Regions from separate parts of the Streptomyces sp. NPDC047079 genome, predicted to be linked through region 2. Evidence: predicted binding sites of a transcription regulator. Region 2 holds the regulator's gene; the other holds the start of a gene.
What was found. The regulator HrcA, encoded in region 2, represses chaperone genes, less so after heat shock. The targets are predictions, from matches to a motif close to TTNGCACTCNGNNNNNCNGAGTGCNAA.
Positions count from the first base shown of each region.

Region 1: the regulator HrcA is predicted to act here: its motif matches at 1,332-1,358, upstream of groL (chaperonin GroEL).

Region 1 covers NZ_JBEYUZ010000012.1:61,296-64,703, forward strand. The annotation lists gene thrC (threonine synthase) at 1-148, shown strand, start outside; gene ABZ823_RS17795 (MoaD/ThiS family protein) at 145-420, shown strand; gene ABZ823_RS17800 (cold-shock protein) at 872-1,075, shown strand; gene groL (chaperonin GroEL) at 1,482-3,104, shown strand; gene ABZ823_RS17810 (NADH:flavin oxidoreductase) at 3,322-3,408, shown strand, end outside.
Region 2 covers NZ_JBEYUZ010000001.1:499,529-502,936, forward strand. The annotation lists gene ABZ823_RS02175 (DUF3097 domain-containing protein) at 1-327, opposite strand, end outside; gene ABZ823_RS02180 (MBL fold metallo-hydrolase) at 374-1,108, opposite strand; gene hrcA (heat-inducible transcriptional repressor HrcA) at 1,304-2,320, shown strand; gene dnaJ (molecular chaperone DnaJ) at 2,321-3,408, shown strand, end outside.

The sequences.
Region 1 (3,408 bases), on a different contig from region 2:
CGAGAGCGGTGTGCTCGATCCGACGAAGACGACCGTCGTCCTCAACACCGGGGACGGTCTCAAGACCCTGGACGCGGTGGCGGGCACCGGCCTCACCGCGACGATCCGTCCGACCCTGGACTCCTTCCGAGAGGCTGGCCTCGCATGAGCGTGACCGTTCGCATCCCCACCATCCTGCGCACCTACACCGGAGGCCGGGCCGAGGTCGCCGCCGAGGGCGCGACCCTCGCCGAGGTCATCGCCGACCTGGACAAGAACCACGCCGGCATCGCCGCCCGAGTCCTCGACGACCAGGGCAAGCTGCGTCGCTTCGTCAACGTGTACGTCGACGACGACGACGTCCGCTTCGAGCAGGGCCTCGACACGGTGACGCCGGACGGCGCGGGCGTCTCCATCATCCCGGCGGTCGCGGGCGGCTGACGGCCACTCACCCCCGTGTGACCGTTACCCACAGTAACGAGAACACTGAGAGTTCATCGAATTGCCCTCTCCGTGAGAGAAACGGAGGGGGCAATTCTGCATGGTTGAGCGAGGTACAGTTGGGGAAGCCGCTCCCGGTTTCCCGGTCGGACACCCCGGAGTCCCTGCCGCCTACCCGACAAGAAGTAGCCAAAGTAGGCAGGGTTTTTGCGCCATTCGTTCCATTTGCCGGGCCCGACTTGCCCTGAATTAGAGTGAATTCTCCGTACATTCCCGACCGGTCATGCCCGGATTTCTCGTCCGATTGACCTGTTGCAGACGGCAGTTGGGCAGATACATTCAGCCGCGGTCGACGCGTTCCGGCGCACGCCCCCAACCGTTGGGGGGTGAGGTCTGACCCGGATCCGCGAGGTGTGGATCTGTGCAAGGGCCAGTAATAGGGGAGTTAGGCATGGCTCAGGGCACCGTCAAGTGGTTCAACGCGGAGAAGGGGTACGGCTTCATCGCGGTCGACGGTGGTGCGGATGTATTCGTCCACTACAGCGCGATTCAGATGGACGGCTACCGCACCCTGGAAGAGGGCCAGCGGGTCGAGTTCGAGATCTCGCAGGGTCAGAAGGGGCCGCAGGCGGACATGGTCCGCCTGGCCGGCTGAGGTTGCGCGCCGACGACTGAACTGTTCGACGTGTCGAGGGGCTCGTATCCCGTTGGGGTACGAGCCCCTCGGTCTGTCCGCGGAGGGCGCACCTGGGGCGCGCCCCTGCCCCGCCCGTCACCCGACCGCCACTCCTGAGGCGGGCCCGCTCCGCGGGCGCACCTTGCGCCCGCCCGTCACCCGACCGCCACCCCTCAACGAGCCCGCTCCGCGGGCGCACCTTGCACTCTCGGGGGGCGAGTGCTAATCATTGGCGTTAGCACTCTGAAGGTGAGAGTGACAAAGAAGGACCGGGTCGGTGAGGCCACGGACCGGGTGGGGCAAGGAACCTCCGGCCGGGGCCGTCCGTCGCGGGCGCGGGCGCGGTCCGAAGTAATCACCCCCAGTCCTGGAGGGACCACTTCACATGGCCAAGATCATCGCGTTCGACGAGGAGGCGCGGCGCGGCCTCGAGCGCGGCATGAACCAGCTCGCGGACGCCGTCAAGGTGACCCTCGGCCCCAAGGGCCGCAACGTCGTCCTCGAGAAGAAGTGGGGCGCCCCCACGATCACCAACGACGGCGTCTCCATCGCCAAGGAGATCGAGCTCGAGGACCCGTACGAGAAGATCGGCGCCGAGCTGGTCAAGGAAGTCGCCAAGAAGACGGACGACGTCGCCGGTGACGGTACGACCACCGCTACCGTGCTCGCCCAGGCCCTGGTCAAGGAGGGCCTGCGCAACGTAGCCGCCGGTGCCAACCCGATGGCCCTCAAGCGTGGTATCGAGACGGCCGTCGAGGCCGTCTGCGCCGCCCTGCTGGAGCAGGCGAAGGACGTCGAGACCAAGGAGCAGATCGCCTCCACGGCCTCCATCTCCGCCGCCGACACCCAGATCGGCGAGCTGATCGCCGAGGCTATGGACAAGGTCGGCAAGGAAGGCGTCATCACCGTCGAGGAGTCGCAGACCTTCGGTCTCGAGCTGGAGCTCACCGAGGGCATGCGCTTCGACAAGGGCTACATCTCGGCGTACTTCGCCACCGACATGGAGCGTATGGAGGCCGTCCTCGACGACCCGTACATCCTGATCTACAACGGCAAGATCTCCTCGGTCAAGGACCTGCTCCCGCTCCTGGAGAAGGTCATGCAGTCGGGCAAGCCGCTGCTGATCATCGCCGAGGACGTCGAGGGCGAGGCCCTGTCGACCCTGGTCGTCAACAAGATCCGCGGCACCTTCAAGTCCGTCGCCGTCAAGGCCCCGGGCTTCGGTGACCGCCGCAAGGCCATGCTCGGCGACATCGCCATCCTCACGGGCGGCGAGGTCATCTCCGAGGAGGTCGGCCTCAAGCTGGAGAACGCGACCCTGGACCTCCTGGGCCGCGCCCGCAAGGTCGTCATCACCAAGGACGAGACCACCATCGTCGACGGCGCCGGCTCCCCGGAGCAGGTGCAGGGCCGCGTGAACCAGATCCGCGCCGAGATCGAGAACAGCGACTCCGACTACGACCGCGAGAAGCTGCAGGAGCGCCTGGCGAAGCTGGCCGGCGGCGTGGCCGTCATCAAGGCCGGTGCCGCCACCGAGGTCGAGCTCAAGGAGCGCAAGCACCGCATCGAGGACGCCGTCCGCAACGCGAAGGCGGCCGTCGAGGAGGGCATCGTCGCCGGTGGCGGCGTGGCCCTGCTCCAGGCCTCCCAGGTCTTCGAGAAGCTGGAGCTCGAGGGCGACGAGGCCACCGGTGCCGCCGCCGTCAAGCTGGCGCTCGAGGCCCCGCTGAAGCAGATCGCCGTCAACGCCGGCCTCGAGGGCGGCGTCGTGGTGGAGAAGGTGCGCAACCTGACCCCGGGCCACGGCCTGAACGCCGCGACCGGCGAGTACGTCGACCTGGTCAAGGAAGGCATCATCGACCCGGCGAAGGTGACCCGTTCCGCCCTGCAGAACGCCGCCTCCATCGCCGCGCTGTTCCTCACCACCGAGGCCGTCATCGCCGACAAGCCGGAGAAGGCCGCCGCGCCCGCCGGTGGCGGCATGCCGGGCGGTGACATGGACTTCTGATCCTTCCGAGGATCACCGGTCCGTCGCTGGACACAACCGAGGGCGGCACTCCCTGGAGACAGGGGGTGCCGCCCTCGGGCGTGTCCGGGATCACAGGGTGGAGCATCCGGGTGCAGGAATGCCGTGCCGGACGGTCCCGGTTGACCCCTGTGCATGCCGTCCATGCATGTGCACATACCAGCCGGTCCCTTCTGACATTGCCGAGGAGCTCCCCCACGTGACTGTCACCGTCTCCGCCTCCCGCGCGGCCCGGATCCTCTCCCGCCCCGCCACGATCAACGGCCTGACCGTCCCCAACCGAATC
Region 2 (3,408 bases):
GATACGGCCGGCGCGGGCCACCCTCGCGCGCGCCCCCGGGACGGCCACCGAACCCGACGCCGTACGCGTGGGACGCACCGGCGCCCTCGACGGGCGCACCAGTGTCACCGCCCGGCCCTCCAGCAGGAAGCCCCGCGGCTCCAGCGGGAACACCCGGTGCTTGCCGAAGCGGTCCTCCAGGGTCACCGTGCCCGCCTCGCAGCGGATCACCGCGCCGCAGAAGCCGGTGCGCGGCTCCTCGACCACCAGACCGGGGTCCGCCGGGACCTCGGGAACGGGCTTCGGCTTCTTCCACGGCGGGGTCAGGTCCGGTGAGTACTGGCGCATTCGGATGACGATAGGAGAAGTCCGGCCGCAGGGGCCGCGGAAGACGTCACGACACGCCGAAACGGGCCGCGAGTGCGTCGCGCTGCGCCCGGACGAACGCCGCGTCCACCACGGCACCGTGTCCCGGCACGTACACCGCGTCCGGGCCGCCCAGTTCGAGCAGCCGGTCCAGGGCCGCCGGCCAGTGCGAGGGAATCGCGTCCGGGCCCGCCTGGGGCTCGCCGGACTCCTCCACCAGGTCCCCGCAGAACACCACCTCCCGCTCGCCGGGCACGAGGACCACCAGATCGTGGGCCGTGTGGGCCGGGCCCACGTTCGCCAGCAGCACCCGCACCCCGCCCAGGTCCAGCGTCCATTCGCCCGAGACCTGGTGGCGCGGGCGGACCAGCGCGTCCGCCGCCTCGGCCGCCTCGGCCGCGTCCAGGCCGTGCCGCACCGCGTCGGCGACCAGCGCGTCCCGCTCGTGGACGAACACCGTGTCGACACCCACCGCCCCGAACACCTCCGTGCCCGTGAACGCCCCCGCCCCGAGGACATGGTCGAAGTGGGGGTGCGTCAGCGCGAGATGTGTCACATGCCGGTCCCCGCCGAGCGGCGCGAGCAGACGCCGCGCCCCGGTGCGCAGCCTCGCGCCCTCCCCCAGGCTCGACCCCGCGTCGATCATGAGCGCCGCATGATCCCCGACCACCAGTCCGGCCGTGCAGTCCCAGCCCGGAAGCCGCGTGCGCCCCGCCCGGGCGCTGAGCGCCTCCCACCCGGACCCTTCCCACCACACCGTCATGGCACGACGCTATCCGCAGACACCCGGCCCTGGCAGGGACACCCTGGGACAGGTCGGTACACCTCGGCACGGCATGGAGCCCGCCCTTGCCGGGGGCGTACCCGACGGCCGTACACTTGCCCCGGGAATGCTGGCACTCACCTGCGCAGAGTGCCAGGGGAAGCGTCAAGGGGACAGACCGCTGGAGGTGTGCGCATGCTCAGTGAACGCAGGCTCGAAGTGCTGCGCGCCATCGTCCAGGACTACGTGGGCACCGAGGAGCCGGTGGGTTCCAAGGCGCTCACCGAACGGCACAGTCTCGGTGTCTCCCCGGCCACCGTCCGCAACGACATGGCCGTGCTGGAGGAGGAGGGCTACATCGCCCAGCCGCACACCAGCGCCGGACGCATCCCCACGGACAAGGGCTACCGCCTCTTCGTCGACAAGCTCGCGGCCGTCAAGCCGATGAGCCCGCCCGAGCGCCGCGCGATCCAGAACTTCCTGGAGGGCGCCGTCGACCTCGACGACGTCGTGGCGCGTACGGTACGGCTGCTCGCGCAGCTCACCCGGCAGGTCGCCGTGGTGCAGTACCCGTCGCTGACCCGTTCGACGGTGCGGCACGTGGAGCTGCTGTCCATGGCGCCCGCACGGCTGATGCTCGTACTGATCACCGACACCGGCCGGGTGGAGCAGCGCATGATCGACTGCCCCGCGCCGTTTGGAGAAACGTCTCTCGCGGATCTGCGGGCGCGGCTCAACAGCCGGGTCGCCGGCCGCCGTTTCGCGGACGTCCCGCAACTGGTGCAGGACCTGTCCGAGGCCTTCGACCCGGAGGACCGGGGCACGGTCACCACGGTGCTCTCCACTCTCCTGGAGACGCTCGTGGAGGAGACCGAGGAGCGGCTGATCATCGGCGGCACCGCCAACCTCACCCGCTTCGTGCATGACTTCCCTCTCACCATCCGCCCCGTCCTGGAGGCGCTGGAGGAGCAGGTCGTCCTTCTCAAGTTGCTGGGCGAGGCAAAGGATCCGGCCATGCGGGTGCGTATCGGCCATGAGAACGCACACGAGGGACTCAACTCCACGTCGGTGGTCTCCGTGGGCTACGGTTCGGGCGGCGAGGCAGTAGCGAAACTCGGCGTGGTCGGACCGACCCGCATGGATTACCCGGGAACGATGGGAGCGGTACGAGCGGTGGCACGGTACGTCGGACAGATCCTGGCGGAGTCGTAAGTGGCCACGGACTACTACGCCGTACTCGGCGTGCGCCGCGACGCGTCGCAGGAAGAGATCAAGAAGGCGTTCCGCCGGCTCGCCCGCGAGCTGCACCCGGACGTCAACCCCGATCCCAAGACGCAGGAGCGGTTCAAGGAGATCAACGCCGCGTACGAGGTGCTCTCGGACCCGCAGAAGAAGCAGGTCTACGACCTCGGCGGCGACCCCCTGTCCCAGGCGGGCGCCGCAGGCGCGGGCGGCTTCGGCGCGGGCGGCTTCGGGAACTTCTCGGACATCATGGACGCGTTCTTCGGTACGGCGTCGCAGCGCGGTCCGCGCTCGCGCACCCGCCGGGGCCAGGACGCGATGATCCGCCTCGATGTGGAGCTGGACGAGGCGGCCTTCGGTACCACGAAGGACATCCAGGTCGACACGGCCGTCGTCTGCAACACCTGCAACGGCGAGGGCGCCGCGCCCGGTACGTCCGCGCAGACCTGTGACATGTGCCGTGGTCGCGGTGAGGTCTCGCAGGTCACGCGGTCCTTCCTGGGCCAGGTCATGACCTCCCGGCCCTGCCCCCAGTGCCAGGGCTTCGGCACGATCGTCCCGACCCCCTGCCCGGAGTGCGCGGGCGACGGCCGGGTGCGCTCCCGCCGGACGCTCACCGTCAAGATCCCCGCGGGCGTGGACAACGGCACCCGGATCCAGCTCGCCGGCGAGGGCGAGGTCGGCCCGGGCGGCGGACCCGCCGGCGACCTGTACGTCGAGATCCACGAGCTGCCGCACTCGACCTTCCAGCGTCGCGGCGACGACCTGCACTGCACGGTCACCATCCCGATGACGGCGGCGGCCCTCGGTACCAAGGTGCCGCTGGAGACGCTCGACGGCATGGAGGAGGTCGACATCCGTCCCGGCACGCAGTCCGGGCAGTCGATTCCGCTGCACAGCCGTGGCGTCACGCATCTGCGCGGCGGTGGCCGGGGCGACCTGGTCGTGCACGTCGAGGTGCAGACGCCGTCGAAGCTGGACCCCGAGCAGGAGCGCCTGCTGAGGGAACTGGCGAAGCTACGGGGTGAGGAACGGCCGCAGGGGCAGTTCCAGCCGGG